Linked DNA regions of Variovorax terrae. The protein of the gene in region 1 interacts with the protein of each later gene in a pairwise test. Links are inferred from orthologs where the notes say so. Each region holds a gene or a part of one and is shown in the gene's direction. Other genes may lie near its edges. The genes, in order: MMF98_RS16775 and ndk.

Evidence for each region.
Region 2: the proteins of MMF98_RS16775 (region 1) and ndk interact in binary tests that used the Escherichia coli proteins (3 or more experiments, as listed by UniProt). The link is inferred for Variovorax terrae from one-to-one orthologs.

What each region holds. Positions count from the first base shown.
Region 1 is NZ_JALGBI010000002.1:293,447-304,353, forward strand. Bases 2,482-5,403 are described here. They hold MMF98_RS16775 (5-formyltetrahydrofolate cyclo-ligase), read left to right. Parts: upstream 2,482-3,615; coding sequence 3,616-4,191; downstream 4,192-5,403. Other genes in these bases: MMF98_RS16770 (lytic transglycosylase domain-containing protein), read right to left, coding at 2,482-3,605; MMF98_RS16780 (LysR substrate-binding domain-containing protein), read right to left, coding at 4,198-5,181. Also shown: MMF98_RS16760 (M20 aminoacylase family protein), read left to right, coding at 1-432; MMF98_RS16765 (M14 family metallopeptidase), read left to right, coding at 429-1,526; more of MMF98_RS16770, read right to left, coding at 1,605-2,481; MMF98_RS16790 (TfoX/Sxy family protein), read right to left, coding at 5,673-6,131; MMF98_RS16795 (TetR/AcrR family transcriptional regulator), read left to right, coding at 6,169-6,774; MMF98_RS16800 (gluconokinase), read left to right, coding at 6,771-7,322; MMF98_RS16805 (MBL fold metallo-hydrolase), read left to right, coding at 7,377-8,366; MMF98_RS16810 (DUF6279 family lipoprotein), read right to left, coding at 8,412-9,308; bifunctional UDP-N-acetylglucosamine diphosphorylase/glucosamine-1-phosphate N-acetyltransferase GlmU, read left to right, coding at 9,307-10,713; MMF98_RS16820 (metallophosphoesterase family protein), read left to right, coding at 10,809-10,907. UniProt on the Escherichia coli protein: Involved in the removal of 5-formyltetrahydrofolate.
Region 2 is NZ_JALGBI010000001.1:2,141,435-2,152,112, reverse strand. What follows is about bases 4,729-7,421. They hold ndk (nucleoside-diphosphate kinase), read left to right. Parts: upstream 4,729-5,708; coding sequence 5,709-6,134; downstream 6,135-7,421. Other genes in these bases: pilW (type IV pilus biogenesis/stability protein PilW), read left to right, coding at 7,298-7,421; rlmN (dual-specificity RNA methyltransferase RlmN), read left to right, coding at 6,149-7,294; MMF98_RS10135 (pseudouridine synthase), read left to right, coding at 4,729-5,562. In the rest of the region: DNA repair helicase YoaA, read left to right, coding at 1-1,526; MMF98_RS10150 (outer membrane protein assembly factor BamD), read right to left, coding at 1,489-2,295; MMF98_RS10145 (RluA family pseudouridine synthase), read left to right, coding at 2,310-3,323; SMC-Scp complex subunit ScpB, read left to right, coding at 3,446-4,126; more of MMF98_RS10135, read left to right, coding at 4,123-4,728; more of pilW, read left to right, coding at 7,422-8,134; MMF98_RS10115 (helix-turn-helix domain-containing protein), read left to right, coding at 8,127-9,098; ispG (flavodoxin-dependent (E)-4-hydroxy-3-methylbut-2-enyl-diphosphate synthase), read left to right, coding at 9,098-10,369; hisS (histidine--tRNA ligase), read left to right, coding at 10,381-10,678. UniProt on the Escherichia coli protein: Major role in the synthesis of nucleoside triphosphates other than ATP. The ATP gamma phosphate is transferred to the NDP beta phosphate via a ping-pong mechanism, using a phosphorylated active-site intermediate.

The sequences.
Region 1 (10,907 bases):
TCGACCGAGGTGCTGGATTTGATCGAACGGCGCATGAAGCAGGTGGCCGAGCATGTGTGCGCGGCGCACGAAATGCAGTGCGAGTTCGAGTTCGTGCGCAACTACCCGCCCACCGTCAACCACGCGGCGGAAGCCGCGTTCGCGCGCCGCGTCATGGCCTCCATCGTCGGCGCCGAGAACGTCGAGGTGCAGGAGCCCACCATGGGCGCCGAGGACTTCGCCTTCATGCTGCAGGCCAAGCCCGGCGCCTACTGCTTCATCGCCAACGGCGACGGCGCGCACCGCGAGATGGGCCACGGCGGCGGCCCCTGCACGCTGCACAACCCGAGCTACGACTTCAACGACGACCTGATTCCGCTGGGCGCCACCTACTGGGTGCGCCTGGCCGAGGAATGGCTCAACACCCCCCACCACGCGAAGGACCACGCATGATCGGCGTCACCGAGGCTTTTTCTCCCAGCTATGCAAAGGCGCGCAGCCGCTTCCTGGAGTCCGCCGCGGCCGCCGGGCTGCGCGTGGAGTCGCACCCGCACCCGCTGCCGGGGCGCGACGGCGAGCCGCTCGCGATGGACGTGGCACTCGACGGCGCGCCCGACGCCCGCAGCCTGCTGATCGTCACCAGCGCCTGCCACGGCGTGGAGGGCTACTGCGGCACCGGCGTGCAGGTGTTCGCGCTGCATGACGCCGAGTGGCGCGAGAAAGCCCGCGCGCAGGGCGTGGCGGTGCTCTACATCCATGCGCTCAACCCCTATGGCTTCTCGCACATCCGCCGCGTCACGCACGAGAACGTGGACCTGAACCGCAACTTCCACGACTTCTCGAAGCCGCTGCCGGTGAACGAGGCCTACCGCGAACTGCAGCCGCTGCTGCTGCCCGCGCAATGGCCGCCGGCTGCCGGCAACACCGCCGCCATCGGCCAGTACATCGCCGCGCGCGGCGAGGGCGCCTACCAGGCCGCCATCACGCGCGGCCAGCACGAGTTTCCCGAGGGCCTGTTCTTCGGCGGCACCGAGCCGACCTGGAGCAACCGGACGCTGCGCCAGGTGCTGCGCCAGCACGGCCGGCGCGCCGCGCGCCTCGCCTGGATCGACCTGCACACCGGTCTGGGCCCGAGCGGCGTGGGCGAGCGCATCTACGCCGGCAACGATGACGCCGCCGCCGTGCAGCGCGCGCGCGCCTGGTGGGGCGGCAACGGCGCCACGCCGGTGACCTCGATCTACGACGGCTCCTCGACCTCGGCCTTTCTCACGGGCCTGATGTGGACGTCGATCTACGACGAATGCCCGCAGGCCGAGTTCACCGGGATCGCCATGGAGTACGGCACCGTGCCCGTGCTCGACGTGATGCAGGCGCTGCGCGCCGAGCACTGGCTCAACATCCACCGCGATGCGCCGGCCGAGCTGGCGCGGCAGATCAAGCAGCAGATGCTCGAGGCCTTCTACACCGACACCGATCTCTGGAAGGGCCAAATCATCAGCCAGGCGCGCCAGGCCCTGTTCCAGGCCGTCGACGGGCTGAATTCCTGATCGAATCCGCCCAAGGTCCAGGCGGGGCGGTTCTCGCCTGCTATTGAATTGGTAGCAGGTGGGCGGCCCTCAAGCCGCTCAGGGAATGTCCTTGTTCGGCTCGGGCACCGAGGCGTCGCGCGGGCCCACCGTGCCGAGGCGCGCCTTCAGCGATTGCGGCTGCCCGGTCAGCAGGGCGGCGTAGATCGCGGTGTTGGACAGCACCTTCTTCACGTAGTCGCGGGTCTCGCTGAACGGCACGTTCTCGGCCCAGATCGCGGCATCGAGCACCGGGCCGTTGCGCCAGCTGCGCGGGCGGCCCGGGCCGGCGTTGTAGGCCGCGGCGGCCAGCGCCATGGAGCCGGCGAAATCGTCGAGCACCAGCTTGAGGTAGCCGGTGCCGATGGCGATGTTGGTGTCGCGGTCGGTCAGCTGGTCGGTGCTGAAGCCGCTCATGCCGAGCTTCTTCGCCGTCCAGCGCGCGGTGGCGGGCATGACCTGCATCAGGCCCGAGGCGCCCACGCCCGAGCGGGCGTCCATCACGAAGCGGCTTTCCTGGCGGATCAGGCCGTACACATAGGCCGGGTCGAGCGCGACATCGCGGCTGCGCTTGACCACGCTGTCGCGGAACGGCATCGGAAAGCGCTGCTCGTAGTCGGCCTCGCCCTTGGTGCGCTCGCTGGTGTTGATGCAGCGGTCCCAGACCTGGTTGTCGCAGGCCAGCTGCGCGGCGGCCAGCAGCTCGCGGTCGTTCAGGTTGCCGGGCTCGCCCCGGGCGTTCACGAGGTTGGTGCTGTAGTTCCACTCGCGCACCCCCTCGGGGCGCAGGCCGATCAGGATGGCGTACAGGCCCCGGTTCAGGCCGGGGTTGCGGCGCGCGCCCTCTTTCTCCTCGGGCGTCAGCGGCTGCGGCCGGCCGGGCACGGTGATCTTCTGGCCCAGCTCCTCGAGCGCGAGCTGCTCGTAGAAACCGCGCGGGCCGGCGATACCCTCCAGCAGGGCCTGCGCTTCCTGGGCGGCGGCCGGGCTCTTGTGCTGCTGCAGGGCGCGCGCCTTCCAGTAGACCCAGGTGGGGTCGCGGCGCGCGTCGTCGCCCATGGCGTTGACGGCCTGCAGCACCTGCGGCCATTTGCCCACGCGTAGCGCGGCGCGGGCCTTCCAGGCCAGCATGTCGTCGGTCAGGTCGCCGTCCTTGCCGACCTTGGCGAAGTAGGCAAGCGCGTCGTCCGAGGCCAGCCGGGTGGCGGCCTGCTTGCCGATCACGCCCCAGGTCCAGTGGCGTTCCTCGGCGCTGAGCTGGCTGCTCCAGCGGTCTTCGAGCAGGCCGGCGGCGGCGTCGGGGTCGTTGGTGGCCATCTTGATCAGCGCCAGCACGGCCAGTTCCTTGCGGGTCTTGGGCGAGGCCGCGGCCTTGCCGGTGAGGAACTTCGCGGGATTGCCGTTGAGCTCGCCAACCAGGTTGAGCGACTCGGGGGCGACGATCTCCACCGCGTTGCGTGCGGCGCGCGGGCGGTTGGCCTCGATCGCCAGCCGGGCCTTGCGCCAGGCGTCGGCCACGGGCATCTTGCGGGCGCTGATGAGGCGGTCGGCCGCCAGCGTGCAGCCGTCGTCGGCCTCGCGCAGCGCGAACCAGTTGCGGCGCACGTCGTCGGCCAGGGCCGGGTTCGCAGTGCCGCCGTCCTTGAGGAAGTCGATCAGCAGCGCGTAGCAGCGCACCTCGCGGTCGTCGCCCATGCGGAAGCTCGGGTGCTCGGCGGCGAAGCCGGCCCAGTCGCGGCGCTGGCCCAGCAGCAGCAGCCAGTCGTTGCGCAGCCGGTCTTCCTGGTAGGTGCCGGCGTAGCGCGTGAGGAAATCGTGCACTTCCTGCGGCATGGCCTCGTCGAGCCGGGCCTTCAGCTCCCAGTAGGCGGCCCAGGGTTCGAGGGCGTGGCCGCGGGCCTGCGGCAGCAGCTGCGTGAGCCGTTTCTTGTCGCCGCGCTTGTAGGCCTGGTTCATGTCGAGCAGCAGCTCGTCGGCCCGGTTCTGGGCCGGCGCCGGCAGGGCCAGGGTGCTTGCCACCAGGGCCGCCAGAACCGGTGTCAGAATCTTTGTGTACTGCATGAGGGGAATTATGGACAAAAAGGCTGTGCGCCAGGCGCTCATCGAACAACGTCTGAACCTGCCCGACCGCCTACAGCGTGCCGAGTTGTTACAGCGTGTCATGCGCATCTGGCTGGTAGGGCGGCCCGACACGGTGATCGGCGCCTACTGGCCGATCAAGGGCGAGTTCGACCCGCTGCCGGCGCTGCACCGCTGGAAGGAGGACGGCGAGCTGCTCGACGAGCCGCAGTTGCGGCGCATCGCGCTGCCGGTGGTCGACAAGGTGCACAAGACGCTGGTGTTCCATGCCTGGTACCCGGGCTGCCCGATGGAGGAGGACGCCTACGACATCCCCAAGCCCAAGGACACCGAGGTGGTGGTGCCGACGCTGCTGTTCGTGCCCTGCCTGGGCTACGGCGCGGGCGGCTACCGGCTGGGCTACGGCGGCGGCTTCTACGACCGCACCCTGGCCACGCTGCAGCCGCAGCCCGTGACGGTGGGCCTGGGCTTCACGCAGGGCTTCCTGCCGGATTTCGAGCCCGAGGCGCACGATGTGCCGCTGCACGCGATCCTGAACGACAACGGGGTGGTCTGGCCGGTGGCCTGAGCGGCCTCAATCGAGCTGGTCGAGGGTGTCCGGGTCGGGCACTTCGCCGATGGTTTCGCGCGTGGCCTGCGACTGCTGCTGCAGCCAGTCGCAGAAGGCGCGGATCTCGGGCCGGGCCGCGCTGCGCGGGCCGACCACCAGCCAGTAGGCCATGGGCGAATCCATGCGCTGCTGGGGCAGGGCCTCGATCAGGTCGCCGTTGGCCAGGCTCTCGGCCACCAGCGGCAGGCGCGCCAGCACCACGCCCTGGCCGGTCAGGGCGGCCTGCACCATCTGGTAGGCGTAGTTGAAGTACAGCCAGCGCTTCGGGTTGAGCTTGGGCAGCTTCTGCTCGTCGAACCAGCGCCGCCAGGTCAGCCATTCCAGGTGGGTGCGGTGCGCATCGCCGGCCTCGATCAGGGCGAACTGGGCCAGGTCTTCGGGTCTCTTCAGCTTGGGCCCGCTCTTGAGCAGCCAGGGGCTGACCACCGGCGTGAGCTGCTCGCCGAACATGCGCACGGCCTGCGCCGGCATCGACGAGGCCGGGCCGTAGCGCAGGGCGAGGTCGACGTCGGCCGTGTCGAGGTCGACCGAGGCGTCGCTGGCGTCGATGCGGATGTCGATGTCGGGGTTGTCGCGCTGGAAGGCCTCCATCCGCGGGATCAGCCACATCGAGGCGAAGGAGGCGAAGGTGGTGAGCGACACGCTCTTGCGGCCGGCGGTCTGGCGGATCTGGCGCACCGCGCTGTCGATGCGCTCCAGCGAGGGCGAAACCGCCGCCAGCAGCTGCGCGCCCGCGCTGGTGAGCTCCACGGCGCGGGTGTGGCGCAGGAACAGGGGCACGCCCACTTCTTCTTCCAATGCCTGGATCTGGCGGCTCACGGCGGACTGCGTGAGCGCCATCTCCTCGGAGGCGGCGCGGAAGTTGAGGTGCCGCGCCACGGCCTCGAAGGCGCGCAGGTGGCCGGCCGAGATGGGCCGCGTGCGCAGGTGGGTTTGCGAGTGCTGCATGTGACAGCGTGATGTCAGGAGGGGAAGGCTGATTGATGCGGATCCGGAATCAATAGCGTATCCCGTTTTCATTGGACTGCCAAGGGTTTGCCAACGATGATTCATCCTCAAATCGCCACTTTGGAGAAGATCATGGCCTCGCAAAATGTTCTGCTTTCGCAACAATCCTCGCTCGACCAGACGCTGCCGGGTTGCTGGAAGCTGGGCGCGGGACGAGCCGTGACCCTGCAGCCGCACGAAGAGGGCATCCTGCGCATTGCGCACGGCCGCATGTGGGTCACCTTCGAAGGGCTGCACACGGGCCACGGCAACGAATCGGGCGACTACTTCCTGAACGCCGGCGAGCAGCTCGCGCTGCGGCCGGGCCAGCGCGCGGTGATCGAGTCCTGGGGCGCCGACAGCCAGACCCCGGCGTATTTCAGCTGGGATGCCGTGCCGGCGGTGGTGCGCGGCCAGGTTCGAGGCGCCAGCGGCTGGCAGCAGGCCGTGGTTCAGCCGCTGGCCGATTTGCGCCTGGCGCTGGTTTTGGGCGCGGGGGCGGTAGGCCGCCTGGTCCTGGGGCTGGCCGGCTTGGCGGCGGGCGTGGCCGCGCGGCGCGGACGCACCGCCTTGGCCGAGCGCGCCTTCAGCGCGCAATCGAGCGCCTGCCGCGCCCATTGAGCCATCGCGCCGGGCGACTCCATGGCGTCGTCGGGCGCGCTGTAGTAGTTCAGCTTCATGGGCTTGCCCTTGGCTTCGTAGACGAAGGGCTTGCAGCCCGCGGCCACCCATTGCGGCTCGGTGTCGGCGTTGACTTTCAGGTAAAGCGTTTCCCAGGCGATCAGGCCGAAGGTCAGGCCGCCGGTGCTGATGCCGAAGCCGCCGAACATGGGCCGGGCCGTGCACGGCCCGACGCTGGACAGCAGTTCGCAGCAGTAGCGGGCAAAGTCCTGGGCGGGAGTCGTCGTCATGGCGCGACGATAGCAGCGCGCCGCGATAATGCCAACCATGGCCCGCCCGAAGTCTTCACAGCACGAATTCAAGCGCGATGAAATCCTGGACGCCGCGGCCCAGTGCTTCGCCGACCGCAGCTATCCCGCCGCCAGCATGAACGACATCGCGCTCGCCTGCGGCACCAGCAAGGCGAGGCTCTACCACTACTACGGCAGCAAGGAAGCCATCCTGTTCGACCTGCTGGACCGCTACACCCAGCGGCTGCTGGCGATCATCGGCCATGCCGAGGCCACGGCGCAGCGGCGCAACCTGGACGAGCGCGCCGCGCTGCACGAGCTGATCCGCAGCTTCCTGCAGGAGTATGAAACCTCGGCCACGCGCCACGTGGCGCTGCTGGGCGACACCAAGTTCCTGGGCGATGCGCAGCGCGAGCTGATCCTGAACCGCCAGCGCGACGTGGTCTCGGCCGTCACGCGCTTCCTGCGCCGCGCCTACCCGCAGCGCCTGAACGCGGCCAACCAGACGGCCGTGACGATGATGCTGTTCGGCATGATCAACTGGACCTTCACCTGGCTGCGCCCCGGCGGCGCCATGAGCTACGCGGCCTTCGCCGAAGAGGTGATCGCCACGCTGGAGCGCGGCCTGGCGGGAGGCGCGTGAGCCCGGCCGCGGCATCGCCGGTGCCCGCCATCGTGGTGATGGGCGTGGCGGGCTGCGGCAAGTCGGCCGTGGGCTCGCGCATGGCCCGGCTGCTGGGGCTGCCGCTGATCGAAGGGGACGACTTCCATTCGGAGCACAACGTCCGCAAGATGCAGCAAGGCCAAGCTTTGACGGACGAGGACCGGGCCGGCTGGCTGCGCCGCCTGGGCGCCGAACTGGCGGGCTGCCGGGGCGGGGCCGTGCTGACCTGCTCCGCACTCAAGGCGACCTATCGCGAGAGCCTGCGCGCGGCCGTGCCCGGCCTGCGTTTCGTGCACCTGGCCATCGGTTCGGACGAGTCGCTGCGCCGCGTGGCGGCGCGTACCGGCCATTTCTACCCGGCCAGCCTGGTGACCAGCCAGTTCGAAGCCTTGCAGGATCCGTCGGCCGAGCCGGGCGTGCTGACCCTGGAGGCCACGGCCACCCCCGACGAGCTGGCGCGGCAGGCGGTGGCCTGGCTGGTTCCGGGATGGTTTGAAATTCAACAATGCGTAATTGATTACGATTAGGTAAAATTTGACCGAGCCGGATTCGGCCATGCCCATTGATCCACAGGAGACCCCATGTCCAAAGCATTCGCAAGCCAGGCCGACCTGGCCGACAAGAAAATCACCTTCGAGCAGCTCAGCGCCCATTGCTGGGCCTATACCGCCGAGGGCGACCCGAACTCCGGCGTGATCATCGGCGACAAGTTCATCATGGTCAGCGACGCCACTGCCACGCCCGACATGGCGCGCGACCTGATCGCCAGGATCCGCACGGTCAGCGACAAGCCCATCAAGTATGTGCTGCTGACCCACTACCACGCGGTGCGCGTGCTCGGCGCCAGCGCCTACGCGGCCGAAGGCGCCACCGAGGTGATCGCGAGCCAGGGCACCTACGAACTGATCGTCGAGCGCGGCGCCGAAGACATGCAAAGCGAGATGGAGCGCTTCCCGCGCCTGTTCCGCGGCGCCGAAGGCGTGCCGGGCCTGACCTGGCCGACCCTGGTGATCGGCGGCGGCGACGCCACGCGGGGCGAAGTGCCCGGCAAGCTGGTGGTGGACCTGGGCGGCGTCAAGGTGCAGATCTGGCAGCCCGGCTATGGCCACACGCGCGGCGACACCATCGCCTGGGTGGAAGAGGAAAAGGTGCTGTTCTCGGGTGACCTGGTCGAGTACGAGGCCGGCGTCTACACCGGCGACGCCCAGCTCGAGGAATGGCCCGCCACGCTCGAAGCCCTGCGCGCGCTCAAGGCCGAGGCCATCGTGCCCGGCCGCGGCGAGGCGATGAAGGGGGCCGACAGCGTCAACAAGGCGCTGGACTACACCAAGCGCTGGGTCGAGACCCTGTTCACGGCCGCCAAGGAAGCCGCGGCGCAGAACCTGGACCTCAAGGGCGCGATGGCGCACACCCGCAAGAGCATGGACCCGGTGTTCGGCCATGTGTTCATCTACGAGCACTGCCTGCCGTTCGACGTGAGCCGCGCCTACGACGAGGCCAAGGGCATCAAGAACCCGCGCATCTGGACGGCCGAGCGCGACAAGGAAATGTGGGCGGCGCTGCAGGTCTGAAGCCCGCGCTAGCGGCAGGCCGCGCCCGCGGCGGGGCCCGCCTGCTTATTTCTGCGTAGCCAGCTCGCGAAGGTCGCGCTCGTAGGCCTGCAGCCGGCGCACCGCCGTCTCGCGCTGGGCCGGCGTGGTGCTGTTGTGCGCCACCGCGAAGCTGCGGCAGCCTTCCTGCATCAGGGTCTGCTGGTAGCTGCGGTAGGCCGGGTTGGGCGAGTTCATGGCGCGCTCCAGGTAGCCGCGCATGGCCAGCCGTGCCTCTTCCGGCGTGGGCTTGCCCGCCTGCAGCTTGCGCAGGGTCTGCAGCAGGTCCTGCTGGCGGCGCAGCCGCTCGGCGTAGCTGACCTGGCCGTCGAAGCTGGACAGCGCCACCTGCTGGCGGATGACGTCGCGTTGCGCGTCGTCGAGCCGGCCGTAGATCATCTCGCTGCGTTCCAGTACCTGCTTGTAGCGTTTCTCCTGCTGCTCCTTGGGCGTGCTCCTGACCCAGTCCTTGCGGTAGGCCGTGTCGGTCTTCTCGTACTTGCGCTCCACCTGCTTCAACTGGTCGGGCGTCAGGCTGAGCGCCAGCGCGACCACGGCAGGCTCGGCCTGGTCCGCCAGCGTGTTGGCCTTGCCCTGGATCTGGGCCAGCACGGCGCACACCTGCTCGGGCGTCACGTCGGCGGCGGCCATCTGCTCCACTTTCTGCAGCAGGTCGGCGTAGCGGGGCAGCTCGGTGCTGCGGTGCCACTGGTGCAGCCGGGCCAGGTCCTGGCGCGCCCGCAGGGTCTGCGCCTCGTTGAAATCCACATAGCCGTCCAGCCACCAGTAGGTCAAGTCCGGCGCGTTGTTGTAGACCAGCTTGATGGCGCTGCAGGCCTGCAGCAGGGCGGCCAGCGCCAGCAGGCCGATAATCCGGCCAACCGTTCCTGCAATACCCGGAGGAAGGCGTAAAGGAGTAGTCATGACAGCAGTAGATGTGGTCATCATGGCCGCAGGCAAGGGCACGCGGATGAAGAGCCGTTTGCCCAAAGTGTTGCACCGTTTGGCCGGACGTGCACTGGTACAACATGTGATTGACACGGCCGCCGGCCTGATGGCGCGCCGCGTGGTGGTGGTGACCGGCCATGGCGCCGAACAGGTGGAGCGCGCGCTGGCCCGGCCGGCGGGCGCTTCGGGGCCGGACCTGCGCTTCGTGCGCCAGGAGCCGCAGCTGGGCACCGGCCATGCGGTGCAGCAGGCGGCGCCGGCCCTGCCCGATGAGGGTGTGACGCTGGTGCTGAACGGCGACGTGCCGCTGGTGCTGCCGCAAACCATGCAGGCGCTGATCGAGTGCTGCGGCGGTGAGCGCATCACCCTGTTGACCGTGGACACCGGCGCCGATGCTGGCGCCTACGGCCGCATCGTGCGCAGTGGCGGCGCCGAGGCGCCGGTGCAGGCCATCGTCGAGGCCAAGGATGCCACGCCCGAGCAGCGCGGCCTGACCGAGTGGTACAGCGGGGTGATGGCTGCGCCCACGCCGCTGCTGAAGAAATACCTGGCGCAGCTGACCGATGACAACGCGCAGCGGGAGTTCTACCTGACCGATGTGGTCAAGCATGCGGTGGCCGGCGGCACGCCGGTGGTGGCGCTCAGGATTACCGACGAAACGGAGGTGGCGGGCGTCAACAGCCCGCTGCAACTGGCCGAACTGGAGCGGGCCTATCAGCTGCGCCAGGCGCGCCGCCTGATGGAGCAGGGCGTGCGCATCGCCGACCCCGCGCGCTTCGATCTGCGTGGCGAGCTGGACTGCGCGCAGGATGTGGAGATTGACATCAACTGCGTGTTCGAGGGCCGGGTGCAGCTCGGTGAAGGCGTCAGGATCGGCGCCAATTGCGTGGTCGCCAACGCCAGCATCGCGGCCGGCGCGGTGATCCACCCCTTCACTCACATCGATGGCGAGAAGGCCGGCGTGCAGGTGGGCGAGGGCGCGCTGGTCGGCCCGTTCGCGCGGCTGCGCCCGGGGGCGCAGCTCGGCCCGCAGGTGCACATCGGCAATTTCGTCGAGGTCAAGAACTCCACGCTGGCGGCCGGCGCCAAGGCCAACCACCTGGCCTACCTCGGCGACGCCACCGTGGGCGAGCGCGTGAACTACGGCGCGGGCAGCATCACGGCCAACTACGACGGCGCCAACAAGCACCGCACCGTGATCGAGAGCGACGTGCATGTCGGCAGCAACTGCGTGCTGGTGGCACCGGTCACCCTCGGCGCCGGCGGCACCGTGGGCGGCGGCTCCACCATCACCAAGGACACGCCGCCGGGCGCCTTGAGCGTGGCCCGCGGCAAGCAGGTCAGCATCGCGGGCTGGCAGCGGCCGGTGAAGCGCAAGTAGGGAAAATGGGGGGGCATCCCCCCGAATCATGGGAGGCGCGCGCCGGCGTGCGGGTGTAGTCTGCCCCTTCCTGCATCGTGCAGCTGGAGGAGCCCATGCGCATTGCCTTTACATCCTGTGCCAGCGCCAGGCTGGTGGCGCGCCAGCCGGTCTGGGACCATATCCGGGCGGCGGCGCCCGATGTGCTGCTGCTG
Region 2 (10,678 bases), on another replicon or contig:
CGTCCACCCGCGACAACTGCCTCGGCGCGCAGTGCCCCCAGTTCCGCGCCTGCCACGTCAACCTGGCGCGCCGCGAGGCGCTGGCCGCGGACGTGGTGGTCATCAACCATCATCTGTTCTTTGCCGATCTCGCGGTGCGCGAATCGGGCATGGCCGAACTGCTGCCTTCCGTGCGGGTGGCGATTTTCGACGAGGCGCATCAGCTCAACGAAACCGGCGTCCAGTTCCTGGGCTCGAGCCTGACCACCGGCCAGGTGCTCGATTTCGCCCGCGACCTGCTGGGCACCGGGCTGCAACTGGCCCGCGGCCTGGTGGACTGGCAACTGCTGGCTTCGGACGTCGAGCGCGCCGGGCGCGACCTGCGCCTGGCGGTGGGCAAGGGCGGGCTGGGCGGCAAGCTGCGCTGGGCCGGCCCGGCGCCCGAGGGTGTGCCTGCGGCGGCCTGGGAAGAGACCCTGCATGCCCTTCACGCAGCCTGCCTGCGGGCGATGGCCGGGCTGGCCACGGTGAGCGAGATCGCGCCCGACTTCGTGCGCCTGCATGAACGGGCCGGCTTGCTGGCCGAACGGGTCGAGTGCTTTGCCCGGCCTGGCGCGCCGGAGGCCGTGCGCTGGCTCGATGTGGGCACGCAGCTGCGCCTGCAGGAATCGCCGCTCGACATCGCCGAGGCGGTGCAGACGCGGCTGCTGAATCGCGATGCAGGGGGCGCTGAGGCCGGCGGGCCGGGCCGCACCTGGGTGTTCACTTCCGCCACGCTGGGCGACGATGAGCGCCTGCGCTGGTTCACCGAGCCCTGCGGCCTGGGCGCGGCCGAGGTGCTGCGCGTGGGCAGCCCGTTCGACTACGCCCGGCAGTCCGCCCTCTATGTGCCGGCCCATCTGCCCAAGCCGAGCGATCCCTCCCACAGTGCGCAGGTGGCTGCGCTGGTGGCTGCTGCCGTGCGCCGCCTGGGCGGGCGGGCCATGGTGCTCACCACCACGCTGCGGGCGCTCAGGGCGATCGGCGAGGCATTGCAGGCCGAGTTTGCGGACTCGGGCGAGCTGGAGGTGCTGGTGCAGGGGCAGTGGCCCAAGCGCCGCCTGATGGAGCGTTTTCGCGAGGGCGCGGCGGGCGGCGGTCAGCCGGGTTGCGTGCTGGTGGCCTCGGCGTCGTTCTGGGAAGGGGTGGACGTGCCCGGCGATGCTCTGCAACTGGTGGTCATCGACAAGCTGCCGTTTCCACCGCCGAACGATCCGCTGGTCGAGGCCCGCTCGCAGCGGCTCGAATCACAGGGGCGCAGCCCGTTCAAGGACTATTTCGTGCCGGAAGCTGCCGTGGCGCTCAAGCAGGGGGCGGGGCGGCTGATCCGGCGCGAGTCGGACCGCGGCATCCTGGTGGTGTGCGACACGCGCCTGACCGGCATGGGCTATGGGCGGCGGCTGCTGGCGGCTCTGCCGCCGATGCGGCGGCTTCAGTCGCAGGCGGAATTCGAGGAGGCGCTGGATGCGCTCACCAGAGCTGCCACCACGGATCCGAGCGCGTCTTGAAGCCGCGGCTCAGGTATTCGCTCTGGGGATAGCTCTTTTCCATCACGCGCTTGGTGTCGTCGCGCAACTGGGTCATGCCCAGCGCATCGTAGGAGCGGTACAGGATGAACAGGGCTTCCTCGAGCGCCGGCACGTCGCGGTAGTCGGCCAGCGCGATCTGGGCCCGGTTGACGGCGGCCACGTAGGCGCCGCGGCTGTAGTAGTAGCGGGCCACGTGCACCTCGTACTGGGCCAGCGAATTGACGATGTAGGTCATGCGCTGGCGGGCGTCGGGGGTGTAGCGCGAGTCGGGGAAGCGTGCCGCCAGCTCCTTGAACGATTCGAACGATTCCTTGGCGGCCTTCTGGTCGCGCTCAGACAGATCCTGCCGCGACAGGAACGAGAACAGCCCCAGGTTGTCGTTGAAGTTGACGATGCCCTTGAGGTACAGCGCATAGTCCAGCGCCGGGCTGGACGGGTGCAGCTTCATGAAGCGGTCGAGCGTGGCGATGGCCTGGGCCTGCTCATTGGACTTGTACTGGGCGTAGGCCTTGTCGAGCTGGGCCTGCTGCGCCAGCGGCGTGCCGGCGGCGCGGCCTTCGAGCTTCTCGAGCAGCGGAACGGCCTTGTCGTAGCCGCCGGAACTCATCTCGTCCTTGGCTTCGGCATAGATCTTGTTCGGGCTCCAGCCGGCGGTCTTGTCCTCCTTGGTGCTCGAGCACGCTGACAGCAGCAGGGCCAGGGCCACCGCGGACAGCGCAGGGACAACCGATAATTTGGCTCGAAACATTAGGGACATCTTTCTTGAATCAGGGCCATTTCATTATATCGAGCGACCCCGCGGCCGAAGAGGCTGCCGAGGGCCTGGACGACGCGGCCGCCGAGGCCGAGTGGCGTCCGTTGACCGTGGGGCCGGCACAGCATGGCGAGCGCCTCGACCGGGCGCTGGCGGAGCTGGTGCCCGAATTTTCGCGCAGCCATCTGCAGCAGCTGCTCGAGGCCGGCGCCGTCACGCTGAACGGCGTGGTCGCGCTCAAGTCCTCGGCCCGGGTCAAGGCCGGCGACCAGGGCGTGATCGAGCTGCGGCCCACGCTGCAGAGCCAGGCCTTCAAGCCCGAAGCCATGGCGCTGGACGTGGTGTTCGAGGACGAACACCTGCGGGTCATCAACAAGCCGGCCGGCCTGGTAGTGCATCCGGCGCCGGGCAACTGGAGCGGCACGCTGCTCAACGGCCTGCTGGCACGCGACGAGCAGGCGCGGCTGCTGCCGCGCGCCGGCATCGTGCACCGGCTGGACAAGGACACCAGCGGCCTGATGGTGGTGGCCCGCACCCGGGCGGCGATGGATGCGCTGGTGCAGCAGATCGCGGCGCGCGAGGTGAGCCGGCAGTATCTTGCGCTGGCGCATCGCCCGTGGGCCGGGCCGGAGCAGCGGCAGGTCGAGGCGCCCGTCGGCCGCGATCCGCGCAACCGGCTGCGCATGGCGGTCGTCGATCTGAGCAAAAACGCCGGGAAGTCCGCGAGCACCGGTCTTGAGCTGCTACAAAATTCGGAGCAGGGCTGCTGGGTGCGCTGCACGCTGCAAACCGGCCGCACGCACCAGATCCGGGTCCACATGGCGTCCATCGGCCATCCGCTGGTGGCCGATGCGCTGTATGGCGGCGCGCCGGCCGCCGGGCTGGAGCGCCAGGCGCTGCATGCGTTCCGGCTCGCGTTCGTCCATCCCGCCACGCAGCAGCCGCTCGAGTTCCGGGCCGCCTTGCCCGGCGATCTGAGCCGGGCCTTGCAGGCCTGGGGGCTGAGTTACAATTCACCGTAGTGGCCCCAGGGCCATGGCCCCCGCCGCTCTGCGGAGTGGCACCCGTTGCGCAGCTTCCCGGTTGGCCGCAACGCTCGAACTAAAACGCGCCTGTTGGCGCCTTTTCCCGGAATCGCAACATCATGAATACGGCGGATGCCAAGCGTGTCCTCGAAACCGCCTTGATCTGCTCGCAGCAACCCTTGCCGGTGCGCGAGCTGCGCGTGCTGTTCAATGACGAACTCGGGGCCGACACGATCAAGACCCTGCTGCAGGACCTGCAGAACGACTGGGCCCAGCGCGGCGTCGAGCTGGTCGGCGTGGCCAGCGGCTGGCGCTTCCAGAGCCGGCCCGAGATGCGCGAATACCTGGACCGGCTGCATCCCGAGAAGCCGCCCAAGTACACCCGCGCCACGCTGGAGACGCTGGCCATCATCGCCTACCGCCAGCCGGTCACGCGCGGCGACATGGAAGACATCCGCGGCGTCACCATCAACACGCTGATCCTCAAGCAGCTCGAGGACCGGGGCTGGGTCGAGGTCATCGGCCACCGCGAGGCGGTCGGCCGTCCGGCGCTGTTCGCCACCACGCGGCAGTTCCTCGACGATCTCGGCATCGAATCGCTCGACCAGCTGCCCATGCTGGACAACCCGGCCCAGCAGGCCAGCGTGCTGGAATCCCTGAACCATCTGAGCGCCACATTGCAGCCGGGCCTGCCCATCGATGCGGACGCACCCCACGAGGAAGAGGCCGCGGTCACCGCGGCGGAGTCCGGCGAGGTCGCCTCGGGCGACGAGGCCGGGCCCATTGGAACCCCATCATGAACGAACACACTCCCGGCACGGCAACCCAGGCATCCGCCGACGAAATTGAGGAAAACAAGGCGCAGGTCCTTGTCCCGCGGCCGCGAGATGCTATGGAATCTGTAGCAGAGGAAGCACTCGAAGCGCAGGACGACGACCGCGACGAGGAGGATGACGAAGACGACGAGGACGGCCCTGGCCGCCGCCGCGCGTCCGAGGCGCCGCGTGCTGCCGAGCCGGAGGCCAACCGCTTTGCCGACGTGGTGTCGGGCCAGTTCGATGCCGACGAGGAGAGCGCCGAGCTGGCGCCGCCCAAGCGCGTGCTGGGCGCCCAGGTCGACACGCCCAAGCTGCACAAGGTGCTGGCCCAGGCCGGGCTGGGTTCGCGCCTCGAGATGGAGCAGCTCATCATGGAAGGGCGCATCTCGGTCAACAACGAGCCGGCCCACATCGGCCAGCGCATCCAGTTCGGCGATTCCGTCAAGGTCAACGGCAAGCCGATCCGCTTTCGCATCGCGCCGCCGCCGGCCCGGGTGATCGCCTACCACAAGCCGGTGGGCGAGGTCGTGACGAACGACGATCCGCAGAACCGGCCCACCGTGTTCCGCAAGCTGCCCAAGCTGTTCCAGGGCAAATGGCAGTCGGTCGGCCGGCTCGACCTGAACACCGAAGGCCTGCTGCTGTTCACCAGCTCGGGCGAACTGGCCAACAAGCTCATGCACCCGCGCTTCGGGCTGGAGCGCGAGTACGCGGTGCGCGTGCTCGGCGCCTTGAGCAACGAGGAGCGGCAGCGCCTGCTGGACGGCGTGAAGCTGGACGACGGCATGGCCCAGTTCGGCTCGATCGAGGACGGCGGTGGCGAAGGCTCCAACTGCTGGTACCGGGTGACGATTTCCGAGGGCCGCAACCGCGAGGTGCGGCGCATGTTCGAGGCGGTCGGCCATGCCGTGAGCCGCCTGATCCGCATCCGCTACGGCGCCATGGTGCTGCCGCGCGGGCTCAAGCGCGGGGCCTGGATGGAGCTCGACGAGCGCGACATCCGCGCCCTGATGCAGGCCGCCGGCGCCGAGCGGGCTGCCGGCCGCGGCCAGGCGGGCGGGCAGGCCGATGACGCCGAAGGCCAGGGCCGCGGCGGCAATCGCAACAACCGCCGCCGGGGCGGGCGCAGCGGCGGGCCGCGTGGCGACGGCCAGCGCCAGCCGCCCTCCCAGGCGGGCAACGGCAATGGCGGCGGCCAGGGCCAGCGGCGCAAGGACCGCTCCGACCGTGGCGACCGCCAGGGGCAGGGCGGCAATGCGCAGCCCGATCCGATGAAAACCGCCTTCGGCTACATCGGTGCCGACAGTTTCACGCGCCAGCGCCAAGGCCCGGGCCAGGGACAGCGCCGCGGCCCCGGGGGCGGCGGTGGCATGGGCGGCGGACAGCGCCGGGGCGGCGGTGGCGGCCGCGGCCGCTGATCCGGACGCCAGGCGGCGCGCACGGCCGCGCTGACAGGATTGTTTTTGCCTGATTTCACGGGGAAATCACCCGGGCAGGCTAAAATACAAGGCTTTGCCCAATGGGCGAAAAATCGAAACCACAAGTTCAGGATCAAAGACTCATCATGGCTATCGAACGCACCCTTTCCATCATCAAACCCGACGCTGTGGCGAAAAACGTGATCGGCCAGATCTACGCCCGTTTCGAGGCCGCCGGCCTGAAGATCGTGGCCGCCAAGATGGCCCACCTGTCGCGCGGCGAAGCCGAAGCCTTCTACGCCGTGCACAAGGAACGTCCCTTCTTCAAGGACCTGGTGGATTTCATGATCTCCGGCCCGGTGATGATCCAGGCGCTCGAAGGCGAGAACGCCATCCTGAAGAACCGCGAGCTGATGGGCGCGACCGATCCCAAGAAGGCGGCCCCGGGCACCATCCGCGCCGACTTCGCCGACAGCATCGATGCCAATGCCGTGCACGGCTCCGATGCCGCCGAAACCGCCCAGGTGGAAGTCGGCTTCTTCTTCCCCGGCATGAACGTTTACTCCCGGTAATCGTTCCCGATGCGATGACGGCCAACCTGCTCGACCACGACCTCGACGGTTTGGCCGCCTTCTGCGAGCGGCTCGGCGAAAAACGCTTCCGGGCCACCCAGCTGTTCCGCTGGATCCACCAGAAGGGCGCTTCCGACTTCGACCAGATGAGCGATCTGGCCAAGTCGCTGCGCGAGAAGCTCAAGACGGCGGCCCATGTGCAGGGCCTGCCCGTCATCACCCAGCACGAGTCCGCCGACGGCACCATCAAGTGGCTGTTCGACGTGGGCGACGGCAATGCCGTCGAAGCCGTTTTCATTCCCGAGGATGACCGGGGCACGCTGTGCGTGTCGTCGCAGGCCGGCTGCGCGGTCGGCTGCCGCTTCTGCTCCACCGGCCACCAGGGCTTCAGCCGCAACCTGACCGCGGGCGAAATCATCGCCCAGCTCTGGTTCGCCGAGCATTTCCTGCGCCGGCATCTGAAGACCGACGAGCGCGTGATCTCCAACGTGGTGATGATGGGCATGGGTGAGCCGCTGCAGAACTATGCGGCGCTGGTGCCTGCATTGCGCACCATGCTGGACGACCATGGCTACGGCCTGTCGCGCCGCCGCGTCACCGTGTCCACCTCCGGCGTGGTGCCGATGATGGACCGGCTCGGCGAGGACTGCCCGGTGGCGCTGGCCGTCTCGCTGCATGCGCCCAACGATGCGCTGCGCGACAACCTGGTGCCGCTGAACCGCAAGTACCCGCTGGCCGAGCTGCTCGATGCCTGCCAGCGCTACCTGGCCCATGCGCCGCGCGACTTTATCACCTTCGAATACTGCATGCTCGACGGCGTGAACGACCAGCCCGAGCACGCGCACCAGCTGATCGACCTGGTGCAGCGCCACGCGGGGCGGGGCGTGTCGTGCAAGTTCAACCTGATTCCCTTCAATCCTTTTCCCGCCTCCGGACTGACGCGCTCGCCCCACAGCCGCGTGGTGGCATTCGCCAAAATCCTCAGTGATGCTGGTATCGTGACGACCGTGCGCAAAACCCGCGGCGACGATATCGATGCCGCTTGCGGCCAGCTCGCCGGGGACGTGAAAGACCGCACCCGCGTGGGCGAACGCATCACTAGGCAGCGCACCGTGATGTTGAAACCGGCCGGCGCACTGGCCGCTACCAAGGAGAGCTGAGGCATGAAAAGGTCCGCTGTGGGGTGGGAGCACGCCAGGCAATGGTTTTTCTGGGCATGGCTGGCCGCCGTCTCGCTGGGAGGGCTGGCGGGCTGCGCGTCCCATTCCTCGGGGCCGGGCGCCTCTGACAGCCACGCCGACCTGGTGACGAACTCCGACGAGCCCGAGGCCCGCAAGCGTGCGCGCATCCGCCTGGAGCTGGCCACCGGCTATTTCGAGCAGGGCCAGACCACAGTGGCGCTGGACGAGCTCAAGCAGGCGATCGCCACCGACCCCAGCTTTGCCGACGCCTACAGCCTGCGCGGCCTGGTCTACATGCGCCTGAACGACGCGCGCATGGCGGAAGACAGCTTTCGCCGGGCCATTTCGCTGAATCCGCGCGATGCCAATGCCCTGCACAACTACGGCTGGCTGATGTGCCAGCAGGCCCGCTACAGCGAGGCCGACCAGGCATTCGCCCAGGTCCTGACCAACCCCACCTACGGCGACCGGGCCAAGACCCTGATGACCCAGGGCCTGTGCCAGGCCCGGGCCGGCAAGCGCGAGGAGGCCGAGCGCAGCCTGTCGCGCGCCTACGAGCTCGACGCCGCCAACCCGGTGACCGGCTACAACCTGGCCCTGCTGTTGTACCAGCGCAGCGAATTCACGCGCGCCCAGTTCTACATCCGGCGCCTGAACAACAGCGAACTGGCCAATGCCGAGTCGCTGTGGCTGGGCGTCAAGGTGGAGCGACGCATGGAGAACCGTGAAGCCATGCAGCAACTGGTGGAGCAGCTCAAGAAGCGCTATCCCCAATCGAAGGAACTCGCGGCGTACGATCGGGGGACTTTCGATGAATGAGTCTGCTGCCTCGATGGCGGACCCGTCCGCAGCCCTGACGCCGGTGATGGAATCCGCCGTGGCGGCGGGGGCGCTGCTGCGCCAGGCGCGGGAAGCCGCGGGCCTGCATATCGCCGCGCTGGCGGTGTCGCTCAAGGTGCCGGTGAAGAAACTGGAGGCGCTGGAAGCGGGCCGCCTCGACCTGCTGCCCGACGCCGTGTTCGTTCGCGCCCTGGCGTCCAGCGTCTGCCGCACGCTCAAGGCCGACCCTGCGCCCATTCTGGACCGGCTGCCGCAACTGGGCGCGCCGCTGCTGAAGCTCGATCAGTCCGGCCTCAACGCGCCTTACCGCGCGCCCAGCGATGCCCCGCGCCCCAGCCTGTGGGGCTCGCTGTCGCGGCCGGGCCTGCTGGCCGTGCTGGCCTTGCTGCTGGCGGCCCTGGTGTTGCTGCTCCTGCCTGCCATGCCGGCGCCGCGCGATGAGCCGCCTGTGGCGGCCGCGGTGCCCGAGCAGCCGCTGCCGGCCGTGGCGGACTCCGCCGCTGCGGCGGCGGCAGCGCTCCCTGCCGCGGCCCGGCTCCCCGATGAAGCCGAGGCCGGCGCGGGGCAGTCCAAACTCCCGGCAGCGGCCACGCCTGCTGCGCCCGCCGTTGCGGCGGCCTCTACGGCGGGTGCTCCGCTGCCATCGGCGTCTGCGGCCGTCGCCGCGCCGCCGGCCGTCGCCGCGGCCGCCATGCCCGCAGCAACCTCCGGCATCGTGGTGTTCAAGGCCCGCGGCGAGTCCTGGGTCGAGGTCACCGATGCCAAGGGCACGGTGCCGCTGCGCAGGATCATGGCGTCCGGCGAGACCGTCGGCGCCTCCGGTGCGCTGCCGCTGTCCGTCATCGTCGGCCGGGCCGACTCCACCCAGGTGGAAGTGCGCGGCAAGCCGCTGGATCTCGTGCCCCTGGCCCGCGACAACGTGGCACGTTTCGAGGTGAAGTGATGGAACCCTGCCTGCCCATCGAACCGGCAGCGCCCAAGGCGCGGCGCTCCCGCCAGTCCAGCGTGGCCTGGGGTTCCCGTGTCGTCACGGTCGGCGGCGATGCGCCCGTGCGCGTGCAGTCCATGACCAACACCGACACGGTGGACGCCATCGGCACCGCCATCCAGGTCAAAGAGCTCGCGATCGCGGGTTCCGAGATGGTTCGCATCACCGTCAACACGCCCGAGGCCGCCGCCCAGGTGCCCTACATCCGCGAGCAGCTCGACCGCATGGGCATCGACGTGCCGCTGATCGGCGACTTCCACTACAACGGCCACCGCCTGCTGACCGACTACCCGGCCTGCGCCGAGGCGCTGAGCAAGTACCGCATCAACCCCGGCAACGTGGGCAAGGGCGACAAGAAGGACCGCCAGTTCGGCCAGATGATCGAAGCCGCGGTGCGCTGGAACAAGCCGGTGCGCATCGGCGTCAACTGGGGCAGCCTCGACCAGGAGCTGCTGGCCAGCCTGATGGACACCAACAGCCAGCGCGCCGAGCCCTGGGACGCCAAGTCGGTGATGTACGAGGCGCTGATCACCTCGGCCATCGACTCCGCCAAACTCGCCGAATCGATGGGCATGGACGGCCGCCAGATCATCCTGAGCTGCAAGGTCAGCGGCGTGCAGGACCTGATCTCGGTCTACCGCGAGCTGGCCCGCCGTTGCGACTATGCGCTGCACCTGGGCCTGACCGAGGCCGGCATGGGTACCAAGGGCACGGCGGCGTCGTCGGTGGCGCTCGGCATCCTGCTGCAGGAAGGCATCGGCGACACCATCCGCGTCTCGCTCACGCCGCAGCCGGGCGAATCGCGCACGCAGGAAGTGGTGATCGCCTCCGAGATTCTGCAGGCCCTGGGCCTGCGCAGCTTCGTGCCCAGCGTCACGGCCTGCCCGGGCTGCGGCCGCACCACCAGCACCACCTTCCAGGAACTGGCCAAGCAGATCGACGACTACCTGCGCGCGCAGATGCCGGTCTGGCGCGCCAAGTACCCGGGCGTCGAGAAGATGAAGGTGGCCGTGATGGGCTGCATCGTCAACGGCCCCGGCGAGAGCAAGCATGCCGACATCGGCATCAGCCTGCCGGGCACCGGCGAGGCGCCGGCCGCGCCGGTGTTCATCGACGGCGAGAAGGCGCTCACGCTGCGTGGCGAGAACATCGCCAGCGAATTCCACCAGATTGTCGAAAACTACATCGAAAAGCGCTTTGGCGAACACATCGCCGAAATCGCCTGAAGAAGAAATCCATGGCTGAGAAACTATCTGCCGTCAAAGGCATGAATGACATTTTGCCGCCCGATTCGGCGCGCTGGGAGTGGTTCGAGTCCAAGGTGCGCGCGCTGATGGCGCGCTATGCCTATGCCAACGTGCGCACGCCCATCGTCGAGCCAACGGCGCTGTTCGTGCGCGGCCTGGGCGAGGTGACCGACATCGTCGAGAAGGAGATGTACTCCTTCGAGGACTCGATGAACGGCGACAGGCTCACGCTGCGTCCCGAGGCCACCGCCGGCATCGTGCGCGCCATGATCGAGCACAACGCGCTGT